2 regions of the Siminovitchia sp. FSL W7-1587 genome follow, and region 2 is predicted to be linked to the other one. Evidence: predicted binding sites of a transcription regulator. Region 2 holds the regulator's gene; the other holds the start of a gene.
The links. Region 2 encodes NrdR, which represses ribonucleotide reductase genes. Its sites were predicted from a motif close to AACACNATATATNGTGTT; they were not measured.
Positions count from the first base shown of each region.

Region 1: NST31_RS20280 (vitamin B12-dependent ribonucleotide reductase) is a predicted target of NrdR. The motif match lies at 2,861-2,878, and genes of this name have one in related genera.

Region 1 covers NZ_CP150169.1:4,315,238-4,326,492, forward strand. Annotated here, with positions in the region: gene nhaC (Na+/H+ antiporter NhaC) at 1-1,247, opposite strand, end outside; gene NST31_RS20275 (rhodanese-like domain-containing protein) at 2,230-2,619, opposite strand; gene NST31_RS20280 (vitamin B12-dependent ribonucleotide reductase) at 2,978-5,533, shown strand; gene NST31_RS20285 (patatin-like phospholipase family protein) at 5,782-6,666, shown strand; gene NST31_RS20290 (SA1362 family protein) at 6,688-7,041, opposite strand; gene NST31_RS20295 (YqhR family membrane protein) at 7,611-8,093, shown strand; gene NST31_RS20300 (Xaa-Pro peptidase family protein) at 8,200-9,261, shown strand; gene efp (elongation factor P) at 9,283-9,840, shown strand; gene aroD (type I 3-dehydroquinate dehydratase) at 10,542-11,255, shown strand, end outside.
Region 2 covers NZ_CP150169.1:3,680,359-3,691,613, reverse strand. Annotated here, with positions in the region: gene NST31_RS17455 (YusW family protein) at 1-8, shown strand, start outside; gene thrS (threonine--tRNA ligase) at 562-2,493, opposite strand; T-box leader at 2,536-2,756, opposite strand; gene NST31_RS17445 (putative sporulation protein YtxC) at 2,818-3,624, opposite strand; partial or broken gene NST31_RS17440 (hypothetical protein) at 3,833-4,018, shown strand; gene dnaI (primosomal protein DnaI) at 4,198-5,133, opposite strand; gene NST31_RS17430 (replication initiation and membrane attachment family protein) at 5,117-6,547, opposite strand; gene nrdR (transcriptional regulator NrdR) at 6,564-7,019, opposite strand; gene lepB (signal peptidase I) at 7,228-7,776, shown strand; gene NST31_RS17415 (hypothetical protein) at 7,833-8,249, shown strand; gene NST31_RS17410 (glyceraldehyde-3-phosphate dehydrogenase) at 8,278-9,306, opposite strand; gene coaE (dephospho-CoA kinase) at 9,445-10,047, opposite strand; gene ytaF (sporulation membrane protein YtaF) at 10,066-10,695, opposite strand; gene mutM (DNA-formamidopyrimidine glycosylase) at 10,791-11,255, opposite strand, start outside.

The DNA of each region.
Region 1 (11,255 bases), 630 kb from region 2:
TTCCATGGTACAAAGACCGAAGTGATGGTTCCGCCATCTTCTAGCGCTCGCGACAAGTTTTTGGAATGAAGTTTCTTATCTCTATATGCCTTTAAATACATTCTTCCAGGCAAAAGGATAGAAATATATTGTTCAGATGCTGTTGCATTTGTAAAGAAAGACGAGAAAATGGTTGTAACAATCAAGCTTTTACCTGTGCGAGCTAATTTCAGGATTTGAGCCACAATTGATTTCAGCATGCCTGTTTGTTCCATTACTCCGCCAAATGTCATTGCTACAATTGTCAATGATACAGTGTACATCATATCATCGATGCCACCACGGTTAAATAATTCATCCACCATCGCGTTTCCGGTTTTAATTGAATACCCGCCTTGAAGGGTATTGACAGCATCTGCAATTGAGCCGTCTTGTACAAAAATATAACAAATCCACCCCATAAAAACCCCAATAAAAAGGGCCGGAAGCGCTGGCATTTTTTTAGCCACCAAGATAATGACCAATACTGGGACGAGAAACAGCCAAGGAGAAATGACGAAATTCTCTTGTAATGCAGTTAAAATGTGACCGATTTCTCCGGCGTCCATAGAGGAAGAAGAGAATCCCCTTCCTAAAAAGATGTAGACGATAAAGGCGATGGCCAGTCCAGGGATTGTAGTGTAAATCATATGTTTAATATGATCGAATAAGTCAGTGCCCGTAATCCCCGCTGCCAAATTAGTCGTATCTGAAAGCGGTGACATTTTATCACCAAAATAGGATCCTGAAATAATCGCTCCGGCTACCATCGGTGCAGGGATGCCCATACTGATTCCGATCCCCATTCCGGCAACTCCGATCGTCCCCATTGTTGACCAAGAACTCCCGATGGCAAGCGTGACAACCGCACAGATTGCGCATATAGAAGCGAGAAATAATGAGGGTGTAATCATTTTCAGACCATAATAAATCATGGTTGCAATAATGCCACCGCCAATCCATGCCCCGATAATCATTCCAATAGTAATGATGATCAAAATGGCCGGCAGAGCCAGTCGAATCCCTTTGTATGCTCCTTCTTCGATAACATCCCATTTATAACCCAATCGCCAAGCGATGAAAGCGGACACAACTGTTCCCACAAGAAGCGGAATATGTGGACTTCCTTCAAACTTGATAATGGTAACTGCCATGACGGCTACCATCACGATTAACGGTATGATAGCCAGAAAGAAAGGAACATGTATTTCTGGCTTGTTTTCTTTCATGGATTTTCTCCTTTCAATTAAGTTTAACGTCAAAACTATAATAATATATAAAGGTGAATTGATAAATGCAAAATTTTTAAGCTCAGCGCAAAATTTTTTTGCGCTTTCGCAGTTGTTTCTATTATAATTCTGAAAAAAATAGGACACCTTAGTTGATCAGTTTAATAAAAATGAAATACCTGGCTCGCTTCGTTTGCTATGGCTTTAGATAGGAAAAGTTGAAATGCGTTTTATACCGACTTTCTGCAAGGTAAACCCACATTTGACCCGATGGAATTAAACAAGTTAATTCGACCTAACAAAGCAAGGGCAACATCTCAAAAGTTTCATCATTGAATGCAGCAAAAAGGGGACGTAACGGGAAAAGTATGTGTAAGAACGATCCGTTTCCTTTGTTTTCTGTACGAAATCGCTGTGGCCAACTCATGTACCATCATCTGCCTCCTGTTATTTTCCCATGAAAAACCGCCTCGTTATCCATAGATAAGAATAGTGAATATACCTACAAATCGATTCCCGCCATTCTTATCTTTTAGCAAAATAATGCTACACAATCTGTTGCCGAAGTTCCGTTATGCCAGTCCCTCCGCTTTCTTGAATAAGAATTCGTTTCTTAGAAATGATTGAATAAGGATTATTTTTTATTAGAACGTAAAAATGATTGCGCCATAATGAAAATGACACTTTGTTTTTCACAAGAGGTTTTGGTAAAAAAGATGGCAAGTTTTATTTGCTTGCCTAAGGATATGGAAGCCTGATAAATTTGATAGGCGAGGGTATGAATAAAGAGGGAAGACCTTTTATTTTTTGTGATTGGCAACATCGCCTTTATTTTATAAGATATAAAAGACGTTGATAGGCAGACTCACGTACGGTTATGTAAGAGGCCGGGGGATCCATTCCCCCTCCTGCTCAATGTCCATAAGTATTCTGGCGGTTTTTTTAATACCGCTCATTGCATACCGCTGTCCGGGCGCTTGTTTTATGATTTCTTTTTAATTTTTCCCGTCCAATTTTTGTAGCCGCCTTGCAGATGGTACAGCTGACGGTATCCTTTTTTGTAAAGAATTTGGGCGGCCCTTCCACTTCTCATCCCGCTTTGGCAATATAAGTAGACCGGTTTATCCGGACGAATTTCCTTCATTCTCATTTTTAACTGAGACATTGGAATACTTCTCGCGCCAAGGATATGGCCGCCGTCATATTCTTTCTGTTCACGCACATCGATGAGTTGTGCTTTGCGGTATCCGGCACGAAATTCATCTTCCGTCAGCGTTTTTAATATTTTCTTTTGTTGGAAATAGTTAAAAAGAGAAAAAGCAATAACTACCACCAACAAGCCAATTGTTGTATAAAGAAGTACCAACTCCATAGCCCCTTTCTAGTAATAACCCTATTCTCTATTATATTCTCCAAATGACGATGAATCAAAGTTTTTTCCTCTATTCCACTCCAACAAAAAGTAAAATGTTAAATTTGTTGAAAATCAACGATTTGTGCTGTGGTATCGGTTAATCTCTTCTTTTATCTCCCGGAATCTCTTAATTTTAAATTTGACAAATGACGATTGTTTAGCTCCGAAACACAATATATAGTAGAGTTGTTTCAAAATAAAATCAATATATTGTGTTTAAGGATTGATTTTCTGGATAAATATATGGTAACGTATCTATGACAGATACATAAGTAAGGTAACTTACCCGAAATGTTTTTGAGAAGGAGTTGGCAAAATGTCTGTTGCATTTACGAAAAAACCGAATCTAAATATTGAAAGGCTTAATGAAGACATTCAATTATTTAAGCATGTTCATCCTATCACACCTGATATGCGAATTACCCACAAAGGGGTCTCAAGACTTGTCATGATTGACAGGTATGCATATAAAGATACCGAAAAAATCACTTTGAGTGAAGGTGACTTCGTCGTGTTGACGATTAAAGAAGACCCGAAGTTTCCGGCAAGGGGATTGGGCTTCATCCAATCCATTGATTGGGAAGAAAAGACAGCCGAAGTGATTGTCGAAGAGGAGTACCGAAGTGCCTTGGAGGATGAGGTAGAGAGAGAAACAGGCATCATTGTCCGTCCTCTTGATATTATAGAAAAACCATTGGAAGTTTTTTACGAGCAAATTGCAAAAAGAAATGCAACAGGTCTTGCCTCCGTCGAAAAAACGGAAGAGAAAAGACAAGAATGGTTCGAAAAATTTTATGAAGAGCTGGTTAATTTGCATTTCGTCCCTGCCGGACGAGTCTTATATGGAGCGGGCTCCGGTACGGATGTCACTTATTTTAACTGTTATGTGATGCCATTTGTCGCTGATTCGCGCGAAGGTATTTCCGAACATAGAAAACAAGTAATGGAAATTATGAGCCGCGGTGGGGGCGTCGGAACAAATGGATCGACATTGAGACCGCGCAATACGTTGGCTCGCGGAGTAAACGGAAAATCTTCCGGCTCTGTTTCTTGGCTGGATGATATTGCCAAACTGACACATCTCGTCGAACAGGGAGGATCTCGTCGGGGCGCGCAAATGATCATGCTTGCCTCTTGGCATCCTGATATTGTGGAATTTATCATCTCCAAAATGCAAAATCCGCGTATTCTGCGCTTTTTAATTGAAAACACCACGGACCCGGTCATCAAAAAGCACGCAAAAGATAAATTGAAATTCACCCCGCTTACACAAGCGGAGGAAGCTATGTATCAAGGTGTCCTCAACTATCGAAATATACCCGGCCATGGCGGTTTCAACGAAGAAATATTCCAAAACGCCGAAGAAAAATTAAGGGAAGGCGGAACATATTCAGTTCATAATCCTGAATTTTTAACAGGAGCCAATATTTCGGTATGTATTACAAAGGAGTTTATGGAAGCTGTAGAAAAGGACACCGAATATGAACTTTGTTTCCCAGATGTCGAGAATTACGAAGAGGAAGAAATGACCATTTACAATGAACAGTGGCACAAGGTGGGAGATGTTCGCGAGTGGAAAAGACTTGGCCACAAAGTGCGTGTTTACCGTAAAATGAAAGCCCGCGAACTGTGGAACCTTATCAATATTTGTGCGACGTATTCTGCGGAACCAGGCATTTTCTTTATTGACAATGCAAACGAAATGACGAATGCGCAAGCATACGGACAAAAAGTGGTAGCGACCAATCCTTGCGGTGAGCAGCCATTGGCTCCTTACTCCGTATGTAATTTGGCGGCTGTGAACCTAGCGCAAATGGCTGATAAAAAGAAAAAGGAAGTCGACTTTGAAAAATTAAGACAAACAGTAAAAGTCGGCGTGAGAATGCAGGATAACGTAATTGATGCAACACCATACTTCTTGGAAGAGAATAAAAAACAGGCACTTGGCGAGCGCCGGATCGGTCTTGGTGTCATGGGATTAGCAGATTTGCTCATCTATTGTGAAAAGGAATATGGCTCCAAGGAAGGAAATGAGCTTGTAGATCAAGTGTTTGAAGTCATTGCAACAACCGCCTATGAAGAGTCTATTGAATTGGCAAAAGAAAAGGGCAGCTTCCCGTTTTTAAGAGGAGAAACAGAGGCGGAGACAGCCAAGCTTCGCGAGGCATTTACCAACACCGGCTTTATGAAGGGAATGCCAGAAGAAATTCGTGAATCGATCAAAGAGCACGGCATTCGCAACTCGCACCTTCTGACTGTAGCTCCAACTGGCTCCACCGGAACAATGATTGGCTGCTCAACAGGGCTTGAACCATACTTCTCCTTTACGTATTACCGCAGCGGCCGCCTCGGAAAATTCATTGAAGTGAAGGCCGACATTGTGGAAGAGTATCTGAGGGAGCATCCGGAAGCAGATAAGGACAAATTGCCGCATTGGTTTATTACGGCAATGGATCTTTCCCCTGAAGCTCATGCGGATGTACAGTGCATCATCCAGCGTTGGATTGACAGCTCCATATCCAAAACGGTCAATGCGCCGAAAGGATATACCGTCGAGCAGGTCGAAAAAGTGTACGAGCGGTTGTATAAAGGCGGAGCCAAAGGTGGTACCGTATATGTTGATGGCAGCCGTGATTCACAGGTGCTCACATTAAAAGCAGAGGATAACAGCTTTGAGGAAAAGCAGGAAACCGAGCAGCCGGAACGCCCTGTCGTATTAGTTGATACCATTCAAGATGTCCGTTCGACGAGTGTGACGATCGGCTCCGAATTGGGGAATACATGTCCAGTCTGCCGCAAAGGACAGGTAAAAGAGATCGGCGGATGCAATACTTGTGATAATTGCAACGCTCAGTTAAAATGTGGACTATAACCAACATAGTCGGCTGACCCGTTTATTCGGGTCAGTTTTTTTTAGGGATTGTCATCAGTTTCCAACATTCCAACAATTTGTTCTAATTCCCGTTTTATCAAACATATATCAATATAAGTGAGACTTATGGGGCTTTTCGCACTGGTTGTTAGTTGAACCATCGGGCTTTTACAGCGGCTGATCTCCTTGTTGAAGTGGGCGGCTTCAGTTAAGGCGGATAAACAGCATTGAGAAAGGCGGGCAAAACAATGGAAATTGACGGGGTGTTTTCGGGAGGGGGCATAAAGGGTTTTGCTTTGCTTGGGGCACTTGAAATACTGGAGGAGAGGGGATTCACATTCAAGCGGCTTGCAGGAACAAGTGCGGGAGCGGTGATTTCCGCATTAGCGGCAGCCGGCTATTCCAGCAAGGAAATGATTGATTTGATGAAAAATGTAGATATGAAAATATTCCTTGATCGCAGAAAAACTCTCTTGCCTTTTCAAATGGCCAAGTGGCTGTTACTTTACTTTCGAATGGGTATTTACCGGGGCGATTTATTGGAGGACTGGCTCGGAAAAAAACTTGCACACAAAGGTGTCTATACGTTTAAAGATTTGCCTCCTGATTCATTGCGGGTCATTGCGTCTGATCTATCAGCGGGCAGATTGCTTGTCCTTCCGGATGACTTGGGAAAATATGGGGTTCCAAAAGAAACGTTTCCAGTGGCACGAGCCATTCGGATGAGCTGTGCGATCCCTTATTTTTTTGAACCCGTTAAACTCCGCTCATTATCCGGAACCAATATGATCGTGGATGGAGGCCTATTAAGCAATTTCCCCATTTGGCTGTTTCAAAAGGACGGGAAAAAACCAAAAAGACCGATCATCGGGGTAAAACTGAGCCATCATACAGAAGAACAGCCAGAAAGAAATATTCAAAACGGGCTGCAGCTCGTTGAAGCATTATTTACTACGATGAAAGATGCGCACGATGCAAAATATATTTCCCGGAAACATGAAAAAAACATTATTTTTATCCCCATGAACGAAACGTTTTCGATTGAATTTTCCATTGATAACCAAAAAAAAGAAGCCCTTATTGAAAAAGGGCGCGAGCGAGCCAGGATGTTTTTAACATCTTGGGTATACTAAGTATTCATCAGACAGCGTCGATTAAAAAATCGCTCTGTCTTTTTTCTTGCTTTTCTTTCCTTCAATAACGGTTAAATGGGCAGTAGATCTTCTACGCAACGGCCTGTTTCGCAAATGGCTTTTTGCCTTCATTTGGCTTTTACGCCGTTTTGCCCGTAATTTAGATTGCCTTGCCGCTTTGGCAAATGCATTTCTTTCTCTGCGGCTCGGTAACCGATTGCTCACAAGCCGAAAGATCAGCAAAACAATAGCAACCGTAATCGCGATAATGAACAGTTGCCTAAACAGACCTGCCGGGTTGGTGAATAAATAGGAACCGAGTCCCACGACAGCCAAGAGAAAGATTCCTCCTATAATCCAATTCCGTACATTCAAGAGCGCCACCTCCTTGGGAGTAATGGACATCTTTCCCAAAAAGCAATGCATTTATACATAATGAACAACAATTTACACTCATACTTATCTCACTTTTCTTTTCCACATCGGCAAATCTTTAAACGAAGGACCGAGATGTTTATTTGACAAAATCCCGACATTTTTAAAAAAACGCCAAGGGTAAATGGTAAAAACTTACATCAATGACCTAGTTTATGGTAAAACTGAGAGTTCCTGCAGGATTGCTTGTATCAATTCTTTTCCGGTGCGGATGTTCAGGGTGATCTGTTCAGCCCGCGGGAATTCGGAGAGCAAGGTTTAAAAGCCTGTGAGCCTTACGAATTCAGGGGCGTTATGGTTACAAAATTGACGACGCATATCTATTGTTGTTTTATGTTTCCGTAAAAGTAACGATGCTGGCAGATTGTGACATTTCTATTAAGAAAAGTGAGGCGTGGCAACTTTGTTCTTTACATATATTTTACTAAATAAAAGAAAATATAACCAGATAAATGATCCGCGTGAAAAGAATTGAAAAGTCAGGACATGATAGTAGTGGAGGTGTTTTTATGGAAAACGAAACGTATTATAATATATCCCTTTTGACATTGGCGATTGTGACAGGATTGACGGCCGGCATATTCGGATGTTTAATGGGTTACGCCTTATATTATTTGAACTTTACGGAAATTCGTCCAAACATCATTTTGACTCCCGTAGCCGGAGGATGGAAAAGCAACTGGGCAGAGATTATCATTGTTTCTATGGTGTATGGGCTCATCTCCATTGTTCCCGCGCTTATTTATTATGCTTTATTGAGAAAAAAGAAATCATTTGCATGGGGAATTTTATATGGCGCAGTACTGTTTGTCGTCGTTTTTTTTGTACTGCATCCGTTATATCCAAATGCAAAGTTACTCATAACATATGAGTTAAATACGGTTTTGACTGGACTGACCTCCTTTCTTTTATATGGGGTTTTCATCGGCTATTCGATCTCCTATGAGTACGAAGAATCGATTTATGTAAAAAAACTAAAAGGACATTCTTGAACAATGTTTTTTCTGGATTTATATGTTAAACTGATCACATGCTGAATAGGTGAGACGAGACTTCATAAAAGATCCATTCCAAAAAATCGGGACGGGAGAGATCGGGATGGCAAGATTAAAAAAAGTACAGCAATTATTACCGCAGTATGGAATTGACGGCATACTCATCATGAGTACATATAATCGCCGATACGTGACAAATTTTACCGGTTCGGCCGGTGCCGCGTTAATACTTTCAGACAATGCCTATTTTATTACAGACTTTCGTTACGTAGAACAGGCAAAATCTGAGACAAGCGGGTACGACATTATCCAGCACAACAGATCGCTTATTGAGGAAGTAGCCAATATCGTAAATGAGTCGAAAATCGGAAAGCTCGGCTTTGAAAAGGACCATATTACTTATTCAACGTGGGAAAAGCTTGATCAATCAATAGAGGCTGAGACGGTTCCTGTATCTAACATGATTGAACAACTCCGCATGGTCAAATCTGAAGAGGAAATCAATACGATCAAAGAAGCCGCAAAAATTGCGGACAATGCTTTTACTCATATTCTTAACTACATGAAACCAGGCGTGGCAGAGTTGGATATAGCCAATGAGCTGGAATTTTTCATGCGAAAAAATGGGGCTGCTTCATCGTCATTTGATATTATTGTCGCCTCAGGCAAACGATCCGCCTTGCCGCATGGAGTGGCAAGCGACAAATTGATTGAGAGCGGAGATTTCGTCACGTTGGATTTCGGCGCATTGTATCAAGGGTATGTTTCCGACATTACCCGCACAGTTGCAGTCGGAAATCCGTCTGAAAAATTAACGGAGATATATCAGATTGTGCTGGAGGCCCAAGTTCAGGCCGTGGATCAAATCAAACCTGGCATGACAGGACGGGATGCCGATGCGATTGCCCGTGATTACATACGTGAAAAAGGATATGGAGACAATTTTGGGCACTCGCTCGGCCACGGTATTGGCCTTGAAGTGCATGAAGGGCCTGGTTTGGGGAGCAGGTCTGAGACGACACTAGTTCCCGGGATGGTAGTAACGGTTGAGCCAGGCATCTACTTGCCGGAAATTGGCGGGGTCCGTATTGAGGATGACATAGTCATGACTCAATACGGGAATGAAACATTAACACATTCACCTAAAGAATTAATCATTTTATAACATGTATCAGGAGGAAGACATATGATTTCAGTAAACGACTTTCGAACAGGCTTGACAATTGAAGTAGATGGGGGAGTTTGGCGCGTCTTGGAATTTCAGCATGTTAAGCCGGGGAAAGGTGCTGCCTTTGTCCGTTCCAAATTAAGAAATTTACGGACAGGCGCAATTGCTGAAAAGACGTTTCGAGCCGGGGAAAAAGTCAACCGGGCCCAAATTGATAATAAAGCGATGCAATACTTGTATGCAAGCGGGGATCAGCATGTATTTATGGACCAGGAAACATATGAACAAATTGAATTATCGGCAGATCAAATTGAGCATGAATTAAATTTTCTGCTTGAAAATATGGAAGTTCACATCATCATGTATAACGGGGAAACACTCGGAGTCGATTTGCCAAATACTGTACAATTAAAAGTTGTTTCCACTGAACCCGGCATTAAAGGCGATACTGCTTCAGGGGGATCAAAACCGGCAACACTTGAAACCGGGCTCGTTGTTCAAGTTCCGTTTTTTATCAATGAAGGGGATACGTTAGTCATTAATACTTCAGATGGGTCATATGTTTCCAGGGCATAAATTTTCACAAAGAGACTGGGACATAAGCAAATACGACCGAACAATTCATTTATAATTGTTCGGTTTATTTGTGTGAAAAAATCCCTATCATGACTACGTAAAAATATTCCACTTTCCGCAGGTCTCTTCAGCTTCCTCGGAAAGCAAAGGTCGCTTTCCTGCGGGATCTTCAGCTCGAGCTATTCCCGCAGGAGTCTACATATGCTGACGACGCTAAAAGCTTGCGTATGATACACTGGGACCATTTATCCCGCATGTAAGGTGCCGTAACTCTCCCACTTCAAAATCTTGGGTGAATACAAAAGGTCTAAGTGGGAGAAAACGGCACCTAAATGCCCGATTGGTTCAACTAACGTTCAGTAGGAGCCCTACTGAATGAAGTTTCACTTTATCCCGCATGTAAGGTGCCGTAACTCCCACTTCAAAATCTTGAGTAAATATAAAAGGTGTAAGTGGAAGGAAACGGCACCTAAATGCCCGATTGGTTCAACTAACATTCAGCAGGAGCCCTCATGGAGAAAATCGCTTACACCGCTATGAATCCTCCTTACTCGCTTACATCTGATAACCATTCAAAGGTCACCCAACCTGCAGACGAAAGTTCATTCGTGCATGAAATAAATTTGGGAAGGAATTTCAGAGGAAAAGGTATATAATTGATGTATTCTTGCAGAACATAGAATCATAGAGGTGGTCTTACGTTGAACTCGTTATTTCAAGGAAAAGATATCCCCTATATATGTACGCCTCTGGTTGGACGTAATAGGGACGACATTATGGAAGAGCTTGAAAAAATCATTCCCAAAAATCCTGATTTAATTGAATGGAGGGCAGATTTTCTGACAAATATTCATGACACTGAATATGTCATCTCCTTATTGAAAGAAATTAAATTCAAGGCGGGTCTTCCCATCTTGTTTACGATCCGTTCAGAAAAAGAGGGGGGAGAGCCCATTCCGTTATCTGAACATGACAAAGTGGCTTTGCTATGCCAAGTAAGTAAAAGCCGGAATGTTGATATCATTGACTATGAAGTGTCTAATGAACCTGCATTTATACAGAAAATAAGAAAACAGACCAAAGACAACAACAAAAAGCTTATACTTTCTTACCATAATTTCGACTGCACTCCGGGTAATCAAGAAATCATCAAAAAGCTCTTTTTATGTGAATTTTACGGAGCCGACATGGCAAAAGCAGCGGTTATGCCGAACAATAAAGATGACGTCCTGAGACTTTTACAAGCGACGAAAGATGCTGACGATGTATTAACCATTCCGGTTATAACCATGTCGATGGGCGGCCTGGGGGCACTCAGCAGAGTAATTGGATGGGTGTACGGATCCGTTCTCACTTTTGGATTGGGCGTTCACAACTCCGCTCCCGGCCAGGTTCCAATTGAGCGTTTACAGCAA
Region 2 (11,255 bases):
GAAAATAAGGTTGGAGACGCAAAAACCTCTGCTAAACTGGAGTAGGCTCTGACATTCCCGAATACCGAGCCAAACCAACGACTCAAAAAATCGACAAAAGCTGTAAAATGGATCCCTTGGTCATGTGCAATACTGTTGACTGAAATCGTTCAAAAGCCGAAAAAACGACTATTGGACACTTCCAACTCGGTACTCGATCTCGGCCGGCTGGTGACCGTGTTGGCAAATTCGCCGTTGACGGGCACGAGCTTGCCGGTCCACGGCCATTTTAAGAGGGCTGTTCCGCAATCAGTGAAATCTGATTTGGCGAAACAGCCCTTATTTTTTCTCTCGGACAAAACCTCCACAAGAATGATCCCCGTACAATGATCAAACCCATTCCCGGTGATTTTCGCTTATCATACAGGCGGCGAACGTCCTTTTTTCTAATGGAGCTGTAAAGGAAAGGCTATTCCCGCCACTTAAAACCTGCCAGCGATATGATTGGTTGTCTTGCAATCGTCCGATTTCTGTACTACCATGATTTCCCGGGTAATCGCGAGTAGCTGATTCAAGCGGCGGTTACTGATATTTTTCTACAACTTCTTTCAGTTCTTCGATAAATTGCCGGAGCGGAAGCGTTTCTGTTTTTTTCTCGCCGTATTTTCTGATGTTGACTGTTTCAGAGCTTACTTCCTGATCGCCCACAACGATCATATAAGGGATTTTTTGCATTTGTGCTTCCCGGATTTTATAGCCAATTTTCTCGTCGCGCTTATCCATTTCGACACGGAAGCCGTTCGCTTTCAATGTATCGGTGACCTGTTTGGCATAGTCGAAGTGGACATCCGGCGAAACAGGAATGACCTCGACCTGTACAGGCGCAAGCCAAGTTGGGAATGCACCTTTATATTCCTCAATTAAAAATGCGACAAATCGTTCCATCGTTGATACGACGCCGCGGTGAATCACAACTGGACGATGCTGCTTCCCGTCTTCTCCGATATAGGTCAAGTCCAGCTTTTCAGGAAGCAAGAAGTCCAATTGTACAGTGGATAACGTTTCTTCCTTTCCGAGAGCCGTCTTCACTTGGACGTCCAGTTTCGGTCCGTAAAATGCCGCTTCTCCTTCCGCTTCATAATAATCGAGGTTCAAGTCGTCCATCGCTTCTTTCAGCATCGCCTGCGCTTTTTCCCACATTTCGTCATCATCATAGTACTTCTCCGTATCTTCTGGATCACGATACGAAAGGCGGAATGAATAATCCTTTAAATCGAAGTCCCGATATACTTCTTCGATCAATTGAACAACCCGGATAAATTCTTCTTTGATTTGATCGGGCCGGACAAAGATATGGGCATCATTTAATGTCATGCCGCGAACCCGCTGCAGGCCGGAAAGCGCGCCTGACATTTCATAGCGATGCATCGTGCCGAGTTCCGCTATTCGAATCGGCAATTCGCGATAACTGTGGATTTCATTTTTATAGATCATCATGTGATGCGGGCAATTCATGGGCCGCAAGACAAGCTGTTCATTGTCCATGTCCATGATCGGGAACATGTTCTCTTGATAATGATCCCAATGGCCGCTTGTCTTATATAAATCGACACTGCCCAAAACAGGTGTATAGACATGGTCATAGCCAAGCTCCACTTCTTTATCCACAATATAGCGTTCGATAATTCTGCGGATCGTTGCTCCTTTTGGCAACCAAAGCGGCAACCCTTGTCCCACTTTTTGCGAGTTTGTGAATAAGCTGAGCTCTTTTCCAATCTTGCGGTGATCCCTCTCCTTTGCTTCTTCCAGCATTTTGAGATGAGCCTCAAGCTCGCTCATTTTAAAGAACGCCGTTCCATAAATGCGTTGAAGCATTTTATTATTACTGTCACCGCGCCAGTATGCGCCTGCAATGCTTAACAGCTTGAATTGTTTTATTTTCCCTGTAGAAGGAACATGTACGCCCCTGCACAAGTCATAAAATTCACCCTGCTCATAGATCGTGACTTTTTCCTCTTCCGGAATGGCGTCAATCAATTCCAGCTTGTACGGATCATGGGAAAAAAGCTTTTTCGCTTCATCTCGCTCCACTTCTTTCCGTACGATTTCCAAATTTTCACTGATGATTTTTTTCATTTCTTTTTCAATTTTTGGCAAATCTTCAGGTGTCAAGGAATGATCCAAATCCATGTCATAGTAAAACCCGCCTTCAATAACAGGACCGACACCGAGTTTGACGCCCGGATATAACCGCGAAACCGCCTGGGCCATTAAGTGTGCTGTACTATGGCGCAATATTTCCAGTGCTTCTTCACTGCCCGCCGTGACAATTTCAATGCTTCCATTTTCCTGGATCGGCGTCCGCAGGTCGAGCAAACGGCCATTCAGTTTACCGGCTATCGCACTTTTCCGTAAACCCGTGCTGATTGACCCTGCTATCTCTTCAGTTGTCGTTCCCTTTGGGAATTCTTTCACCGCTCCGTCCGGAAAAGTAATTTGTAGTTGTTCAGTCAATGCTATCCTCTCCTTTTCCAAAATAAAAAAACCCGCCCCCCAGAAAGGGACGAGTTTGTTCACGTGGTTCCACCCTAATTCTCATTGGCAAACAGCCAATGACTTTCAGAAGATGTAACGGAAGTCTCCGCCATTCACTACTGTAAATTCGCGAATGGAGTTCCAAGGGGGTAAGCATTCAAATCGTGTTGGGAAGCTCCCAGCTTCATCTTCCCTCTCTGTAAACCGTAAGTGAACACTCATGTCCTTGTCATAACCTTTTCATGATATGATTATGTAGGTTATTATAGATCGTTGTTTGAGGAAATGCAAGGGGTTGACTGATCATTTACGGAAATCGGCAAGAGGAAGAATTTTCAATCTTTCTTCAAAAATGTTTAACAATGTACGGATAATCGCTTTTTCCTCAGAATCGGTGTAAAGTAAAATTTCATTAGGCGCGATGGAAAGAAGCGGAGCGATCACGGCTGAGTCAATATAAACAGGATGATTGAACAATAGGCGGCGATCCACCAGTTTCATGACTTCATCCCTTGTCATGACTTTGGAGTTTTCATCGTAAAAACATACAGGGTCCGTTAGTGACAAGTGAACGAGCTTTTTTTTCGGCTCTTGCTTGTGTAAATAGTCTCTGAGCATGTTAACAAACATTTGATAATCCTGCTCCATTTTATATTCATCAATGGCAACACACAAATATTTCTTCAGCGCATCATAATAATCTTGCAGCCGAAACGTTAACAAAGAATCAAACAAAACGGCATCACTTGTTTCAAAAACGGCGATTACAGCTTGTTTAACAATGGAATGCTCATTCATCTTGCCTGTAAATGCCGTCAGTTCTTTTCGTTTCCCCAAACACATCGCTGTAACAATGTCGATAATTTGTATGCGCTCCTCTTCATTCTCATAAAAAAAGTGAGTGGACAACATCTTATCCAAAAATTCGGCTCTTTTTACATTTATAATAAAGTCCGTTAAAGCTTCTGCATAACGATCCGTGTTTTCGTTTCGCGGAAAAAAGAATACATAACGGTTTTGTTGTTTTGTATAGGATAAATGTACGCCCGTTTTGGTAAAGAAAGATTGTAACTGACAAGCATCCTCTTCAGTTAAAAAAATGAGTTCCAAGACGGCCCCCTCCTCATTCAAAAACTTTACTGCACTGATATATGTATATGGAGGGCACGTCCACGCTATGCCAATGAATGAAAAAAGCGATGGATTTAACTGGAATGGCGCCGTTAAAAAGCTGCGGAACGGGATTGTGAGATCTTTGTGGGAAAAGTCGCCAGCTTTTCATCGTTTTCGCCAAGTAGCAACTATTCATTTCATTGGGATAACACGATCTGTAACATGGCTTTGGCTTGCCGTTTTGTTTGTCTGGGCTTTTGTCGGGCTTGATTTTCCTCCAGAAGGAATCATTGGAAATAAGCTTAAACATGGCGCAAAGTTCGTTTTTTGACTTGACTTGCAACCACGTTTAAAGATCGCCATTTGGAACCGTAAAGATCTGGCACATGAAAATACCTGGAGTTTTCAATTCAAAACGAAGCAGGAGATGTATCCTGCGGCCTAACTTTACACTGCGGGCAGCATGAAAACAGCCTGCATCCTTCACAAAGCATAGTCAGGATACAGGCTGTTTTTTGACAGTACGGTGGAGGCGGGCTTTTTATTTTTGACAGGCCGGTAAATGCAGGCTTATTTATGTCTTCGGTTCGGTCCATCAAGTTTGATCGGCTTGGCAAGATATTTTATGCGCTCCATAATCCGTTTGGCTTTCATCTTCTCTTCTTCACCACGTTGGGTATAAGTTAAGTGGTGTTCAAGACTTTGAAAATCAAAATTAGAAGTAAAAAAGGTTGGAAGATGTTCGTGCATGCGGTATTGCAAAATAGAGCCGAGAATTTCGTCCCTCGTCCAGCTTGACATCGATTCCGCGCCAATGTCATCAAGCATCAGGATGTGCGCGTTTTTGGCAAGCTCCAGCTTCTCACTCAATGTTTGATCGCCAAGTGATTGTTTCATTTCCCGGAAAAATTCCGGGACGTAAACGATAAAAGAGGACACCCCTTTTTCCGCCAATTGATTGGCAATTGCCCCCAACAAATAAGATTTACCGACACCGAAACCTCCATATAAAAACAAACCTTTCATTTTCTTTTGCGGGTCGAATTCGGCGGCAAATTTTTCCGCATATTCGAAAGCATCAATCCTGCCGGGGCTGTCCAAAGAAAAATCGGCAAAGGAGGCTTGTAAAATATCCTTCGGAACATAAAAGCTCTTAATCAATTTTTCTGTTTTTCTTCGCTCGTCATCAATGAGCTTTTTGGCACATGGCCTGTAATGAACCTCGATCGTTTGGCCATTTATGACGAGAGAAGGTTCATATCCCTCCATCATATTCATACAGTTGGCAAGATCCGGACAATCCGCGCAATTTTTTGTTTGGGATATGTATTCGTAAAGCTTAATTAAGTTGGTTTCGACCATGGTTCTCGTGACGTGTCCCGCGTTTTCTCTGATAAACGCTTGGACATCGGGATGATGTAGCACTTCCTGCTTCAAATCTTCAAACCTTCTTTTAAAAACCTCTCCCCCGGAAAGCCTGCTTAATGTATCATTGATTCGTTCCACCTTTTTCACCTCCCTGTTTTTGATATTTTTGTTGAATGGCTTTCAATCTGCGGCGACGTTCATCCAGTTTATCGGAACCCTTTGCAGTCTGTGACTGGCTTGTTGGGACTTGTTCTTGATCTTCATCCAGAAACCAGTCGGGAAGCATTTCCGTTCGAATTGGTTTTTTCCGTGCTTCCTTCCCGTCTTTTTTGCTGCTTGCCCATGATTGATATTGGCGATGTTCGCTTTTCGCCAATTCCATCGCCGCTTTGACTGTTTTTATTTTTTTTCGGGCCCAATGGGAAGCGATTTTTTCCATATAATTTTTGGACAGCTTCATATCTGTTTTTAACATGACATAGTGGATCAGCACATTTATGACTCCGGGGTCAAGCTTCTGGCCAAGCATCACATCTTCTACAGCAGTCAAATCAGACATTGCCGGCAGTGCGCCCCCCGATAGATCAATTAATAACTGACGGGGTGATGTCGTTTCCAAATAGTAAATCAACTTACTCTCTTTGGTATCTCCTGGCCCTTCGCTTTCACGCAGATTCGGCGGCTGAAGCCGGTTGACCAATTGCGGAAGCATATCTTCATTTTCCATTTGATACCAGTCACGTGCCCATTTTCTCAGTTCATCGAGATCAATCGTTTCATCTGCTGTCATGCTGGAAAGAATGATTTTTTGCATTTCCACCTCGTTGATCGAGTAAAGGAACGCCAGCTTTTTGATCGTATCTTTTACAGTCGGCGTCAACAGTTTTCTGGGAACCATAGAAGTTGTTAAACCTGATAATAACAAATCAAAGTCAAAATGATTTCCAGAAATTTGAATCGGCTCCGCCGTTTTTCGCTGAACAAAGGAAGTGTTCTCTTCAGGTTCGCTCGCCTTTTCACCTTTTCCTGAATGCAATGCTTCAACGCTCATTGAAGTAAACACATCTTGGAATGTGCGGGTAATTTCTTTGTATTCAGCAGATTTTATATTTTTTTCCAAAAATTGGCCTTTCAGTTTCATAAAGTGAGTGTGGCCTATTTTTTGATAAAGATAGATATTTAACATACCATCTGTAAAAAACTGTTCGGCAGATAACGGGGGCTGAAGTTCATAAATATAGGCTCTTTTTTCATCGGTGCTTTTTCTGTAAGTTTTTAAAAGTCCGATCCCTTCCAGTTTTAATCTTGCTTCGTAAATTTCTTCCAAGTTGAGTTCCATTAAATTCATCAGTTGATAATGGTTCCATTCATTTGAAGATAGGCTGTTTTTTTCCACGGCATATGTAAGTGTATTGTATAAATTTGTACTGACTACTCCGATAAGAGGCTGGTATAAAAGTGAAATCACTTTCTTATCATATTCATGGAGTACACCGTTCATTGTAACAAAAAGACTATCGACAGGCTGAACTTCATTCCAATATTGCTTCACGCCAAACACACTTTCACTAATCTTTTTTAATCAATTCTTTTAACTCGTCAAGAAATACATTAATATCTTTAAACTGTCTATATACGGAAGCGAAGCGGACGTATGCCACTTCATCCACTTTTGCCAACTTGTCCATAACCATTTCTCCGATTATTTCGGATTTCACTTCAGGCTGGCCCAGACGGCGCAGTTCGCTTTCAATGTCATTTGTAATTTTTTCAAGCTGATCAAGGGTGACAGGGCGTTTTTCACAAGCCCTAATCAAACCGCGTAAAATTTTTTCACGGCTGAATTCTTCACGTATCCCTTCTTTTTTAATGACGATTAGAGGCATTTCTTCGACTCTTTCAAAGGTGGTGAAGCGGTGGGAACAGCGTTCACATTCCCTTCTTCTTCTGATGGACCTCCATTCGTCCGCCGGTCTCGAGTCTACGACACGTGTACCATTATGCTTGCATGAAGGACATTTCATCTTCTCAGCTCCGTTCCAGTGTGCTTCTCCCATTATACAGCAATTGAAGAGGAAAGAAAAAGGAGAAAAACGGGAGGCAGGGGATTGCCTTGAAAAGCTTTTCAGTAAAACAGCATAAAAGGAAAAATGATACATAAAATATCTTGTTTATACGGATTGATATGGTACAGTAAATATATATAAATAGGAAATTTGGAGGGGGAGTCCTTTGAAAGAAAGCACTAAGGAAGAAATAGTTTCCTGGATGAAATCACTCGCATTTGCAGTTATTATCACACTTGTTTGCAGACAATTTCTCTTCTCGCCCATCACTGTATTTGGAGAATCCATGTCGCCTTCCTTTGAGGATCACGACAAGGTAATCATTAGCAAAACCTCCAAAATTCAACGGTTTGATGTGGTTGTTTTTGATGCGCCGGATAACGAAGATGAGCACTATATTAAACGTGTCATTGGACTTCCGGGAGACAGCATTGAAATGAAAAATGACACTCTTTATATCAATGGAAAGCGATTCAAGGAGCCGTATTTAACGGAAAATAAAGAAAACAATCCATTTCATAAACTGACCGAGGACTTTTCTTTGCTGGAGAAAACTGGAAAAGCCAAGGTTCCGGAACAAATGTTGTTCGTGATGGGCGATAACCGCTTAAACAGCAAGGATAGCCGTACATTCGGGCTCATTTCTTATGATGCTGTGATTGGCGAAGTAAAATTCCGCATTTATCCATTTGAAGCATTTGGGCCATCCAGCTAATGACGGTTCATATAGCAGCCTGCTATTGAGGTATAAGACGAGAAGGAAAATCGGTAATGAAGAGCAGAGGCTGGCCAATGTTGCCCGTTATTATCGGAAAGCTATTTACATTGATGAAGCTTTTTCGAACAGGCTTTATATTGGTGGAAGCTTATCGAGTTCCTTCGTTGGACGGACACGATAAAACAGATGGATGGCCGGGTTTGGGCTTTCTTCCCTTGGACGGCTACGACCAGCCGGGTTTGGGACGCTTTTGCGATTTTTTTCTTAGGTGCGGTTCGCAGGGGTTTGGTAACCGCTTTTGCGATTTTTCACACTTGATGGCAAGGTTGACCTTGAAAGAATTTCATGCCGTATTTACTAAAAGCACCTTCGGAATGGCGCATGTTATTTCAACATACACGTCCGAAGGTGTTTTATGTTTCTCATTTCAACAGGTCGGTGCAGACAAACAGATTTTTCCGCCTGATTGATTTTAAGGGCTTTTTAGAAAACCCTAAATTAACCAGCTTTTACTTCTTTTTTGTTTAGTAAGGATGCTACATAAGTAACGAGATCCACTACACGACAAGAGTATCCCCACTCATTATCATACCAAGCCAATACTTTGACTTTTTTTCCTTCCATGACAATTGTGGAAAGTCCATCAATAATCGCAGAGTGCGGGTTTGTATTAAAATCAATCGAGACGAGTGGTTCTGTTGTAAATTCCAATATACCGTTTAAAGAACCATTGGCCGCTTTTTTAAACGCATTGTTGATCTCTTGTACGGTTACTTCGCGTTTTACATCCACAACTAGATCTACAAGCGATACGTTTGGTGTTGGTACGCGAAGTGCCATTCCGTGTAACTTCCCTTTTAATTGAGGGAGGACAAGCGACAAAGCTTTTGCAGCCCCGGTTGTTGTGGGAATGATGGATTGAGCGCATGCTCGGGCACGGCGCAAGTCTTTATGCGGGTTATCAAGGTTCTTTTGGTCATTTGTATAAGCATGAACAGTTGTCATTAAACCATTCTCGATTCCGAATGAATCGTCCAGTACTTTTGCTACAGGCGCAAGACAGTTAGTCGTACAGGAAGCATTTGAAATAATGTCATGCTTATCAATGTTTAAGTCGTTTTCGTTTACTCCCATCACAATTGTAACATCTTCATTTTTCCCTGGCGCGGTCAAGATGACTTTTTTGGCACCGGCCTCAAGATGCATTGCAGCCTTGTCACGAGCGTTAAATTTTCCCGTCGCTTCAATGACAATGTCTATATTCAATTCATCCCACGGAAGTTCACGAGGATTGCGGTTATTTAACAATGTAATTTCCTTGCCGTTAACTACAAGGGCTTGTTCTTTCGGTTGCACATCAGCCTCGAATTTTCCGTGAGTTGTATCGTATTTAATAAGATGGGCAAGCGTTTCAGGCGGATAACTGGCATTGATCGCCACGATATTAAAACGGTCCTCCATGATCGCTTTTCTAAATACCATGCGGCCAATACGGCCAAATCCATTAATCGCAACATTAGCCTTCATCATTACCGGGAGCCCCCTATATAGTGTTATACTGTAATTTCATATTATCGTAATTAGTATAACATAATTATCATAAAAAGGAACAATAAAATGTGTCTGTTATCTTAACCAAAAACAAGAGCGCCCATCCACTCCTGTTTAAGGTACCATTTTCCATTTTTTAATGAGGACTTCGACTTGTCTTTCTGTTTCACTGAGCGAACCATTATTATCAATCACAGCATCGGCCATTTCCTTTTTCTGTCTTAATGGCAGTTGCGATGCGATCCGTGCCCGGGCTTCATCTTCCCTGAACGAATTTCTTTCCATAAGTCTTCGGAGTTGTGTTTCTTCGTCAACGTAAACGACAATCGTTTTATCGACCATATGAAGGAGATTACTTTCAAACAATAACGGAATATCCAAAATGATTGTTTTTTTTCCGTTTTGAATGGCCGCTTCCTGCCACTCTTTCATTTTTTCCCGAACAGCGGGATGTACGATGGCATTCAGCTTCTTTCTTTTTTCCTCATCATTGAATACAATAGTTCCAAGCTTTTCCCTATTGAGTGTCCCGTCATTTTGTATAATGCCCTCGCCAAATCGACTTACCACCTGCTTATATGCGGATGCTCCGGGTTCGACAACCTTTCTTGCCGCGAGGTCTGCATCAACTATTGTAAATCCGCGTTGTTCAAGCATTTGGGAAACAGTGCTTTTGCCGCTTGCGATTCCTCCAGTTAAACCTATGATCAATGCCATGAAACTAGCCTCTTTCCACTACATTTTTAAAATGCCAATTAGTATGAGTAATAACCCCGGAAAAAAAGTGATTTTTTGCATTGCTTTCATATGAGAGAATAACTTGCCAAGAGCAAGCCCGGCACTTAAAAAAAGAACACCTGACAAGGCAGCAGCCCCGGATAAAAGCAAAGGACTAAAACCAAGCATGGCCGCACCGATCCCCACCCCAAAAGCATCAAGAGAAAGGGCGGCACCAAGCATGATCGCTTCCAGTCCGGTGATCGTGCCCGAACTGTCAAAATCTGCTCGTGTCGGCTTTTTCAAAATGTGAATGACAATGCCGAGCGATTTAATTTCCCAGTTAAATTCAAATTTCTCATGCGACCCCGAATGTTCTATTTCTGATCTAAAAAATTGAAATATGATCCAACTGCCGATGATAATCAATATCATGCCGCCAATCCGGCTGGCAGCAAGCGGCGATAAAAAACTTTGAATGAACTGCCCAAACAACATGGCGATGCCAAGTGAAAGGGCGGTACAAAATGCGATTATCATAATGGATTTAAATGGTATTCTCATTTTCCTAAGGCCATATGCGAATCCGGTGCCCAATCCATCCAAACTGATTGCAACCGCAAGCAATAAAAGAGAGATGTAGCTCATCGGCCAGCTCCTTTCCCTTCAATGTCGGTAAATCAGTATATGAAATGAGCTGGCTGATGGTTAATCACATTTGGGCGTAACACACCTCAAGGCATTTATTCAATTATTTGGCATGATGGACAAAAATGGGTTCCTCTTCCTGCAGCTTTGATCTTTTCAAGCAGTGTACCGCAGCTTACACATTCTTGGCCATTTCTTCCATAAACGTGAAGGTTATTTTGAAATGAGCCGGCCAAGCCTAGAGAATTCATGTACGTATTGACAGAACTCCCTCCGGCTTCTATGGCTTCGTTCAGCGTTTCAATCATTTGGCTTGTCAGCACCCGCGCTTCTTCTTCCGTTATCGTTTTTGCCCTCCGGCACGGGTGAATGCCGGCTCTGAACAGGACTTCATCCGCATATATGTTCCCGAGGCCGGCGACGATCGCTTGATCGAGCAGTACCGCCTTGATGATCCGGTCGGTTTTTTTGAGACGATCCATTAAATATTCGGCGGAAAAATCAGCGGAAAAAGGCTCTGGCCCCAACTTGGAGAGCGGAAGCTGGCCTTGCTCCGTCCC